3 regions of the Paenibacillus sp. FSL H8-0260 genome follow, and region 3 is predicted to be linked to each of the others. Evidence: riboswitches for the same ligand, from Rfam matches in the RefSeq annotation. Region 3 holds a riboswitch; each other region holds the start of a gene.
The links. Region 3 has a riboswitch for cyclic di-GMP ahead of MHI51_RS10910 (DUF6612 family protein). Riboswitches for the same ligand answer to the same signal wherever they lie in the genome.

Region 1 (3,281 bases), 1.7 Mb from region 3:
ATAAGCCGCTTAAGATTGCTACGTATATTGGATTCTTCCTTTCATTCTCTAGCTTTCTCTATTTATTTTTCGTCTTGTTTCAAAAGATATTTTTTACCTCCTGGACGGTTCCGGGCTGGGCTTCCATTGTAGGCGTTAATCTGCTCTTTAACGGTATCGTTCTGATGCTGTTGGGTGTGATTGGGGAGTATATCGGACGGATTTATGACGAGTCTAAAGATAGACCGCTATATATTGTTAGTGAGACTAAAGGCTACCAGAACGAAGAACAACTGGACCGCCGGAAGGACCACAATGATGTTAGATAAGAACTTGCGCGCTGCATTCATACAGTTCCTCAAATTTAATGCCGTAGGTTTGCTCAATACGCTTATTGATTTTGTGATTTTTACATTGTTGAATTCACTAGGGATGGTATACGCATTGGCGCAGGTGATCTCCTATAGTGCAGGCACGGCGAATAGCTTTATTTTGAATAAAAAAGTAACCTTTCGTGATCGCAACCGGGGGAATAAAGAAGGCTTCGACCGCGTGCAGCTGGTCAAGTTTATCGTGCTGAATCTGGTAGTGCTCGGAATATCACTGCTGCTAATGCATCTGTTGACAGACAAACTAGGCATTCAAGTCTTGATCTCCAAGGTGCTGGTTACCTTTATCACGGTGATCATCAATTTCTTTGGAAGTCGTAAATGGGTATTTTAAACATTAATTTCAGGCAGAAGGAGTTGCTATGCTTAAAGGCAAGTAGCTGTTTCTGCTTGATTTGTATATAACCATAGAAACAATATACGGAGGTGAATAACATTGCGTAAATTCTCCTATCTACTCATACTGGCTGGGATACTTATCATGTTATATCCGACAGCTAACGAGTGGTACAACGACAGGCAGCAGGAGAAGTTATTAGAAACGGCTGAACTAAGCACTGCCGATAGTACTCCCCAGCCAGATCTAAAGAGCAGGTATGCTGAAGTTACTCAGCTGTTAGCAGAGGAATCGGTTCTGGATGCTCAGGCACAGCCCCAACCCCAAGAGACAGAAAAGCCTGAACCGGAGATTGCAGTCGGTGGCAAAGTAATCGCACTAATTGAAATCGATAAGATTGATTTGAAGCTGCCTGTATTAGAAGGGGCTACAAAAGCTAATATGAAACATGCTGCAGCCCATATGAAAGAAACGGCACCCCTTGGAGAGATCGGGAATGCTGCAATCGCGGCGCATCGGGCTAGAACTACGGGTCGTTTGTTTAACAGATTGAATGAGGTTGTTGTGGGGGATGTTATCACGATAAAGACTAGTGATCAGGTGTTTAACTATGAGGTGTATGATATTTCTGTAGTAGATCCGAGTGACGTCTCCGTTCTTGACGGGAATGACAAGGATAAGATTCTTACTCTGATTACATGTGATCCGCTAGTGAATCCAACGCATCGGCTGATTGTTCATGCCAAATTAACAAAATGAGAATAGTGAATGACAAGAACAAATACCGGGAGATATTTATAAAATAATGGGTAATCTAGTAAATTAGGTCTTGTTCACAACTATAAATATGATAGTATTATACTATGAAAGCTAAACACGATAACGGCAAACCTTCCGAAAGGTAGGGACGCAAAGCTAAAGGGCCTTTTCCCAAAAGGATGGCAGCCAGCTACCGAATGAAGAGGCTTTTTTTGTTTGTTTCAAATGGATTCTATCAATTATATCTAGTAAAGCTAGAACAGATAGAACTTATACGATAACGGCAAACCTATCGAAAGGTAGGGACGCAAAGCTAAAGGGCCTTCCCGAAAGGATGGCAGCCAGCTACCGAAAGGAGTTTTATCCGTGAAAAAGGTTTATTTTATGCTGGTGGCGTTGTTCGTCCTAATGACTTCAGTTCCAGTAAGTACAGCTCAAGCTGCAAGTGCAGATGCCAGCTGGTTGATTACATCCAAAGTGGCTCAAGGTGTGATTGGTATTAACTATGATATTCCGAAAGATAAAAGAATCAAACTCATGATCACCAAAGATAACAGCAGTTATACATATAACTTGTATGCTTCTGGACAAGCTGAGGACTTCCCTTTGCAACAAGGAAATGGGACTTATAAGGTTTCTGTTCTGGAGAACACAACCGGCAATAAATACAAAGCATTATATTCCGAAGTAGTAGACGTAACCATGAGTGACTCGAATTCCGTATATTTGGGCTCCGTACAGAATGTGAAATGGAGTTCTTCTGATAAAGCGATTGTCAAAGCTAAACAATTAGTACAAGGCAAAACAACAGACGAAGAGAAAGTTAAAGCGATCTATAACTATGTAGTTGCGAATGTACAATATGATTACTCTCTTGCTAATAGTGTAACTACTGATTATATTCCAAGCATCGATAAGACATTGACTACTAAAAAAGGAATTTGCTATGATTACGCTTCTCTTTTTGCCGCAATGCTGCGGAGTGTAGATGTTCCTGCTAAGTTGGTAATGGGGAATACAAGCTACGTTACGCAATATCATGCCTGGAACGAAGTGTTGCTTAATGGGAAGTGGGTTACCATTGATACTACAGTGGATGCAGGACTTGCAAAGAGTGATAAGAAAACCGATTTAATTAAAGCCTCAAGCAAATATACTGCGGCAAAATACTATTAAGTTCGTCGCTAGAAAGATAACTCTATTAAATAAACAACTAGCTTAATTATTAAGCTAGTTGTTTATTTTTATATTAGGGGTTGCTTTTCTATTAATAGTTGGGGTATTATAGGTAAGCGTTGTTAGACAGCGTACAGGCGATATAGACGAGGCTGATAAAAAGCTTCGAAAAATAAAGCTTGCATTTCTGAAAACAACATGATATATTATAAGAGTTGCTGCTGAGACATTAAACGGCGCCAACGAGAACTTGATCTTTGAAAACTGAACAACGAGTGAGTAGGAAATCACGTAAGTGAAATCCAAAATTAGAGAATTAATTTTCTCGTCAGATGTTTCAAAATGAGCATATCGCTCTTTTCAATACTAATTGGAGAGTTTGATCCTGGCTCAGGACGAACGCTGGCGGCGTGCCTAATACATGCAAGTCGAGCGGAGTTACTTTGAAAGCTTGCTTTCAAAGTAACTTAGCGGCGGACGGGTGAGTAACACGTAGGCAACCTGCCCTTCAGACTGGGATAACTACCGGAAACGGTAGCTAATACCGGATAATTTCTTTTTTCTCCTGAGAGAAGAATGAAAGACGGAGCAATCTGTCACTGAGGGATGGGCCTGCGGCGCATTAGCTAGTTGGTGGGGTA
Region 2 (3,281 bases), 1.3 Mb from region 3:
GCAGCAAGGAAAAAATAATAAACACCGGTAACATAGTAAACAACAATCTGTTTTTCTTATAATATTTACGCAAATAAATCCTCCTTTCGGTAGCTGTACTGCCTCCACAGGTGTTAAAAACATACCTGTTATCGGACAATCGTCTTCTGACCTAATGAGGACTATAGCTTAGTAGCTCTGCAATAACGCAGAGCCACTAAGGATCGACCTTTAATTTTCATCAATCAGGAGACATCCGGAAGAAAAAGTGCACTTGCTGGAACTGTCTCTTTAGCTTGACTAGCACTTTCCCACATCAAGCGGACTCTCGCATCGCCTTCATTCTCGTAATACTCCACCTTGATATCATATAGCTGGCCAGCCTTCAGCGTTATAGTGCCCTTACGCTCAGTACCACTTTGCTTAGTCCAACTATCAATCACAGATTCCCCATTCACCCAGACACGGATACCATCATCTGAGGTAGTGTAAAATGTATATTGCTCATTATATAATGGCTTGATTTTACCGCTCCAACGTATGGAGAACCGATCAATCCCGAGGGCGGCATCCGGCGAGCCTTGCCGCCAATTGAAATCGATTATTGCATCAGTTCTGTTAAGAGCTGCTGCTCCCGACAACTGCATGTTGTTGTAATACTCTCCTGCAAGCCCCTTCGCGAGAGGAATTGCTGCCTCCCCCTCTTCTTCGGAAGGTGCCGGCGCTGGTGCGGCGCTAGGTGTCGGTGCCAGACCAGTATTTAATTTATCTCTGGTCAGGGTATAGTTGCTATTCATAAATGTTTTGATTGTGTCTGCACTGTTATTCTCGTAAAGCATTTTTCCCCAGCTCATCATATACGTCCATTTATTTTGCGATTGCTGAAGCTTCTCCAGATTAGGCATTTCACCATTCTCCCCGATCGCAATCGGTTTGCCTGCGGCTAGACTCAATAAGCTGTCATAGTATTTTTGCTGGTAATCATTTTCGTATATATCTGCTGCCAGAATATCTACTTTATCAGCACCTGGATAAGTTAGCGCATAAGGATCTGACCAAACATTGGGAGCATTCGGACTCCATACCCATAACAAATTATTTAATTTATGAACGTTAACAAAACGGTCATACATAATATTCCATAGTTTAGAAAAGTTATTTTTCTTCCCCCACCAGAACCAGTTCCCGTTCATTTCATGATAGGGTCTCCAAAGCACCGGAACGTTGGCATCGCGCAAGCTTTTTAAAGAGACGGCCACCTTATCAAGCTCAGCGATCAGATTGTTATATTGCTTGGTACCCGGTGTAACGTAACTATCGAACTCACTCTGGCTAAGTGTTTTTTTCACATTATCCCAGTCATAAGAGGTGCCCGGCAGGTTAGCATGAAAAGTCATAGCTACGATCCCGCCCGCTTTATTCCAGTTGATGGCGCTGTTCACCACATTTTGACGTTGCCAAGCCATCGTTGCTTCGGACTGACCACTGATCGCACCCATTTCATAACCGTGAAGAGCCGCATATTGTCCGCTGGTTCCCTTCAGCATATTGTTAATTTCATCTGGACTTTCTAAATAGTCATGTTGACCGGCAATAATACCTTTTCCTGAGATCGAGTAAAAATAGTTAAGCAGCTTTACGGCTTCAGGTGAGGCACCTGGGGTAACTGGCGTTCCAGAATTTGAAGCAGCTATGACAACAGACGGCGAAATTCCAACAGCAAGCGGAAGTGCAGTCAGAAACAGGACGAGTGACAGAAATGCACCAAACAATCGATACGTACGGTAAGCTTTCAAAATAATCTCCCTTTCGGTAGCCAGGCTGCCACTCTTTCGAAGGCCCTATAGCTTTGCGTCCCTACCTTTCGATAGGTTTGCCTTTTCAATTTAAGAGAAATAATCTCTCTTACCGTAAGTATCGACGACAATTAATGATATATTTAGTGTTTTTATGACTTTTTTTGATAATTGAGTCAATTTACCTGTTTCAAGAAATTTTGAATTGGTTAAATAGATAGGTTAGACCTATGAAATGAATTGTTGTAGTTCTATATCATTCCAGTCTAAAGTAATACGTATGTTATCTTCTTCTACTAATTCAGACCCCGTCTGTACCTCTATAAACTCAACATCCGTCAAAGCAAGGATCGCGTGCTTCGTTCCTTCCGGTATACGTACCACGTCCCCAGCCTTCACATTATGTTTTTTCTCATTCAGCACAATACTTGCTTCGCCGCTGACGATTGTCCAAATTTCACTACGCTTGCGATGTAATTGATAGCTGATATTATTCCCCTCGGATATAAAAATCCGTTTGGTCAGCACTTCATTGCCTTCATCATATTTCACATAATCAATAACTTTGTAATGACCCCAACGGCGTTCCTCGTACATCGGTCTTTGTTCAAAGGTCTTCAGCACTTCTTTAATCCGTGGGCTCTCAGCTTTATGGGTAACTAGAATCCCATCCGGGCTAGCCGCAATGATCAGATCCTTCGCACCAATTACCGTAATCGGAATGTCCAGCTCATTAATCAAGCAAGTCCCCTCAGAATCCGCCGTCACAAAACCTTTTCCTACATGCTTGCTGCTCATTTCCTCTGTCAGCGTATTCCACGTTCCAAGATCCTTCCAGAATCCATCATACGGCTGCACCACAATATGTTCTTCTTTCTCCACCACTTCATAATCAAAACTGATGGAAGACAATAGCTTATACTGCTTCTGCAATTCTTCATATCCTAAAGGCAACCCTTTACGCTGCAAAATATCTAACAAGTACCCTAAGCGGAAGGCAAACACTCCGCAATTCCACAAGGCATTTTGCTCGATGAGCTGTTCTGCTTGTATGCGGTCAGGTTTCTCTTGAAAGTGACTCACCTTCATAAAACCATTTTCCCCCGCCTCTTCGGTGGTAGGAATAATATATCCGTATTTCTCTGAGGCATGTTCAGGAACAACACCCATAAGAGCCAGATTTGCTCCACTTTCCAGCATGGTCCCCTCAAGCATAGCTATGGTATCGAAAAAAGATGCTTCTACATAAGGGTCAACAGGCAATATTGCTACCGTCTCCGCTGGAGAAACACCTGCCACTGAATAAAGATAGGTAGCTGTTAAGGCGATAGCCGGAAAAGTATCCCGACGCTCCGGTTCAACGATAATCGGCACATGACTTCCCAGTTGGCTTTGTATCATTTCTACTTGGCCACGGCCGGTGGCCAGATAAGATGATTCTGCCATCCCTGCTTCCTCCAGCTGTCTCCAGACACGTTGTACCATGGATTCTGGTTCACCTTGAGG
Region 3 (3,281 bases):
CATTAGTCATGATGTTTTCCTCTGTAGCAAATCCAGTATATTGGGATAGATCAGATTTAGTATCAAGTGATAACAGCATTTTCATTTTTTCTCCATCAGTTACAACACCGTTCAAATTCATTGTTACTCCTGAACTGGAAGTTTGAAGATTATACTGTTGACCGATGCCGTTATTTAATGCATTGCTCACACTTCGACCACCAATTTTATCCCAATTAATCGTCATACTAGCGAATACAGGAATGGCTACAAGTAAGAGGCAAGAGAAGACAATACTGATAGGAATAACCTTTTTATTAGACCTAGGAGTATTCTGGGAGGCATGCAGATTTCTTTGACGTTTATAAGCTTCTTGTTCTATGGCAGTCCACATCAAATCATAATCCGGTCGGGGAATATGTTTATCTTTTTCAATATACAGACTCATTACTATTCAGCTCCTTTAGTTGGGTTCCACCCATTCTATTTAGTATTTCAAGTCCCTTGTTCAGTCTGGATTTTACAGTTCCTTCGGGTATGCTCATAACTTTAGAGATCTCGGGTACAGTCAATTCGTTTATAAAACGAAGGACTACTACCATTCTGATTTTGTCAGGAAGCTGACGGTATAACCCTTGTAATTCTTTTTTAGTTTCCTGTCGATCCAAACGTTTTTCTACAGGGTTTGATTCCTCAGACCTGGATAGTAAATAATTACGTACTTCTTTCATCCACCCCGTCTTACGCCTTTTGATCACACTGTTGCACTCATTCGAAGCAATTCGTAAAATCCAAGCTTTCAAGTTTCTTACCTTCGACTTATCCGCTAAGATAACTTTTACAAATACCTCTTGGGAAATATCCTCCGCATCTGCCTGATTTTTCATTAAGTAGTAACAAAAATAATATACTTGTTCTTTATAGAGCTCGAAAATTTCCCGGTCACTCATTTTGCTGCACCCCCTGTCTTTGCTGTTCTCATTAATAAGACTTATAAGCGTATGTAATCGTTCATTTTTCATTTTGATTGTAGTATTTCTTCTGAGTATCATAGCGAATTCGAATAGAAGATAAGTCGTTTACAGGTAATTATAACCATGATAAAATTAGCGGTGGGACATGCGTCCGTAATCTATTAAAACTAATTGAATGTCCGCGTTAAAGGTAAAATCATCGAAAGATGATGACACAAAGCCATGGGTCTAAAGCCTTTCGACAGAAGGAAATGATCGCCAGGCCGCCATAGGGATGTCTTATGAAGCATAAAGGATAGCTCTAAGAATATGTAGTCTATTTTGAGCTCTTTTATTATTTCGACCTATACGGCGTTACATTATCGCAAGGGGCCGAAAGGGGAAGTACATGAACAGTTTTTTCAAAACAATAGGTACTAGTTTGGCAGTAGGTGCTTTATTGCTGTCCGGAACGATCGGATGGATGTCTAATCCAGGAGTAGTGTCAGCAGCTACCTCAACAGTAGTAACCGCGGATCAGATGATCAGCAAAGTAACGGCAGCCTCCAAAGCAATAAAGAATTTCCATCTGGATGTGACCAAAAAACAGGATATTCAAAGCGGCGGGGTGCGTATCAGCAACACCAACACTCTGAAGCTGGATATCAACCGTCTGCCGAATTTTGCCGCAGCAGGCACTGTCGCTAGTAGTCTTTTAGAAACATCGTACAGTCTATATGCCAATGACAAGGAGTTTTACTATCTTGTAGACGGAAGTGAACTGATCGATGAATCTGAAGATGAAGGTTACGACGATGACGGGGAGCCAATCGATCCTGATGCACAATATTGGCTTGGACTGGAGAAAACGGAATGGGATGCCTTTTACTCCAAAGGCCAATACGATCCTGTTTCCATGCTTGATTCGGTCAAAAGTTATAAAAAATCCATGAAAGTCAGCACTGCTGGCGCACAAACAGTCTTACAATTCACGGTAACCGATCCGACAGCAGCTAAGGGGATAATCAAACTCTATGACCAGGAGAACCTCTGGGATGGAGAGACAGTTCAACCCAAAAGCGTAACGTGGAAATTATTCGTCAATACTAAGACCTGGCAAACGGAAAAGCTGACAGTCGATCTGAGTTATGTGCTGGTAAGTGATGGAGCCAAAGATACATACACCACGAAAATCGAAGCTAAATATTCCAAAAATAATAAAGGTGCAGCCATTGTAAAACCGGCCGAACTAGAATAATAAGGACGATTCATAACGAGCGAAAAGCGCTGTTCAGCGGAACAGCGCTTTTTGTTGTATCCAACAGCAGTTCTTTATTAGTTAACAAGAATAAATCATTGCTGTAATTTATATGTATGCGCATGTATATAATAATTTATCTAAATATAATTTAATGAAAGTTGGGAAAAAGATGATAGCACTAGACACAGCATTAACTTTTCGCAGAGGGCTGACATTAAAAAACCGAGTGGTTATGGCTCCAATGACCACACGAATGAGCTTTTATGACGGTGTAGTAACACAAGATGAATTGAAATACTATTCGCTAAGAACGGGCGAAGTAGGTGCGGTCATCACTGCGGCAGCAAATGTACAAGAGGGTGGAAAAGGATGGGAAGGTGAACTTAGTGTTTCCTCCGATGAATTTATTCCTAGCCTTAGCCGATTAGCATCTACTATTAAACGAAATGGAACAAAAGCTATTTTACAGCTATTCCATGCAGGAAGAATGACAGATTCAAAAATATTGCGTGGCGTACAACCCGTTTCCTCCAGCGCCATTGCTGCCGAACGTCCGAATGCAGAAATTCCAAGAGCATTAACAGAAAATGAAATTTTCGGTGTAATTGAGGATTTTAAAAAAGCGACTCAACGTGCTATTCAAGCTGGATTTGACGGGGTAGAAATTCATGGAGCAAACACATATTTAATCCAACAATTCTTCTCTCCACACTCCAACCGTCGTGAAGATCAATGGGGCGGAAGCTTAGAGAAAAGATTTAATTTCATTAACCAATTAGTGGATGCAGTTATTGCTGTCGTTGACAATTCAAAGGTTAAGGATTTTATTGTCGGGTATCGTTTTTCTCCAGAAGAATATGAAGAGCCTGGAATTAAAATCACCGATACCTTTTATCTTATTGATAAATTAGCTGATAAAAAGCTGGATTATCTGCATCAGAAGATTTTAAAGAAAAATCAATCCTGCAATATGTACATGAGAAAATCAATGGCCGTGTACCTTTAATTGGGGTAGGAGATATCCGTACCAAACAGGACGCAGAGGACACGTTGACAAATGCTGAATTAGTAGCAGTAGGACGGTCTCT

Region 1: another riboswitch for cyclic di-GMP. It lies ahead of MHI51_RS03375 (transglutaminase family protein); the one in region 3 lies ahead of MHI51_RS10910 (DUF6612 family protein).
Region 2: another riboswitch for cyclic di-GMP. It lies ahead of MHI51_RS04985 (glycosyl hydrolase); the one in region 3 lies ahead of MHI51_RS10910 (DUF6612 family protein).

Annotation. Positions count from the first base shown of each region.
Region 1 covers NZ_CP150298.1:770,210-773,490, forward strand. The annotation lists gene MHI51_RS03360 (glycosyltransferase family 2 protein) at 1-308, shown strand, start outside; gene MHI51_RS03365 (GtrA family protein) at 295-702, shown strand; gene MHI51_RS03370 (class D sortase) at 805-1,464, shown strand; cyclic di-GMP riboswitch class I at 1,580-1,662, shown strand; cyclic di-GMP riboswitch class I at 1,737-1,817, shown strand; gene MHI51_RS03375 (transglutaminase family protein) at 1,831-2,640, shown strand; rRNA gene MHI51_RS03380 (16S ribosomal RNA) at 3,008-3,281, shown strand, end outside.
Region 2 covers NZ_CP150298.1:1,168,352-1,171,632, reverse strand. The annotation lists gene MHI51_RS04990 (glycosyl hydrolase) at 1-73, opposite strand, end outside; gene MHI51_RS04985 (glycosyl hydrolase) at 225-1,775, opposite strand; cyclic di-GMP riboswitch class I at 1,788-1,867, opposite strand; gene MHI51_RS04980 (sugar phosphate nucleotidyltransferase) at 2,004-3,281, opposite strand, start outside.
Region 3 covers NZ_CP150298.1:2,489,318-2,492,598, forward strand. The annotation lists gene MHI51_RS10900 (DUF4179 domain-containing protein) at 1-427, opposite strand, end outside; gene MHI51_RS10905 (RNA polymerase sigma factor) at 411-929, opposite strand; cyclic di-GMP riboswitch class I at 1,133-1,224, shown strand; gene MHI51_RS10910 (DUF6612 family protein) at 1,342-2,190, shown strand; gene MHI51_RS10915 (NADH-dependent flavin oxidoreductase) at 2,303-3,199, shown strand; gene MHI51_RS10920 (hypothetical protein) at 3,214-3,281, shown strand, end outside.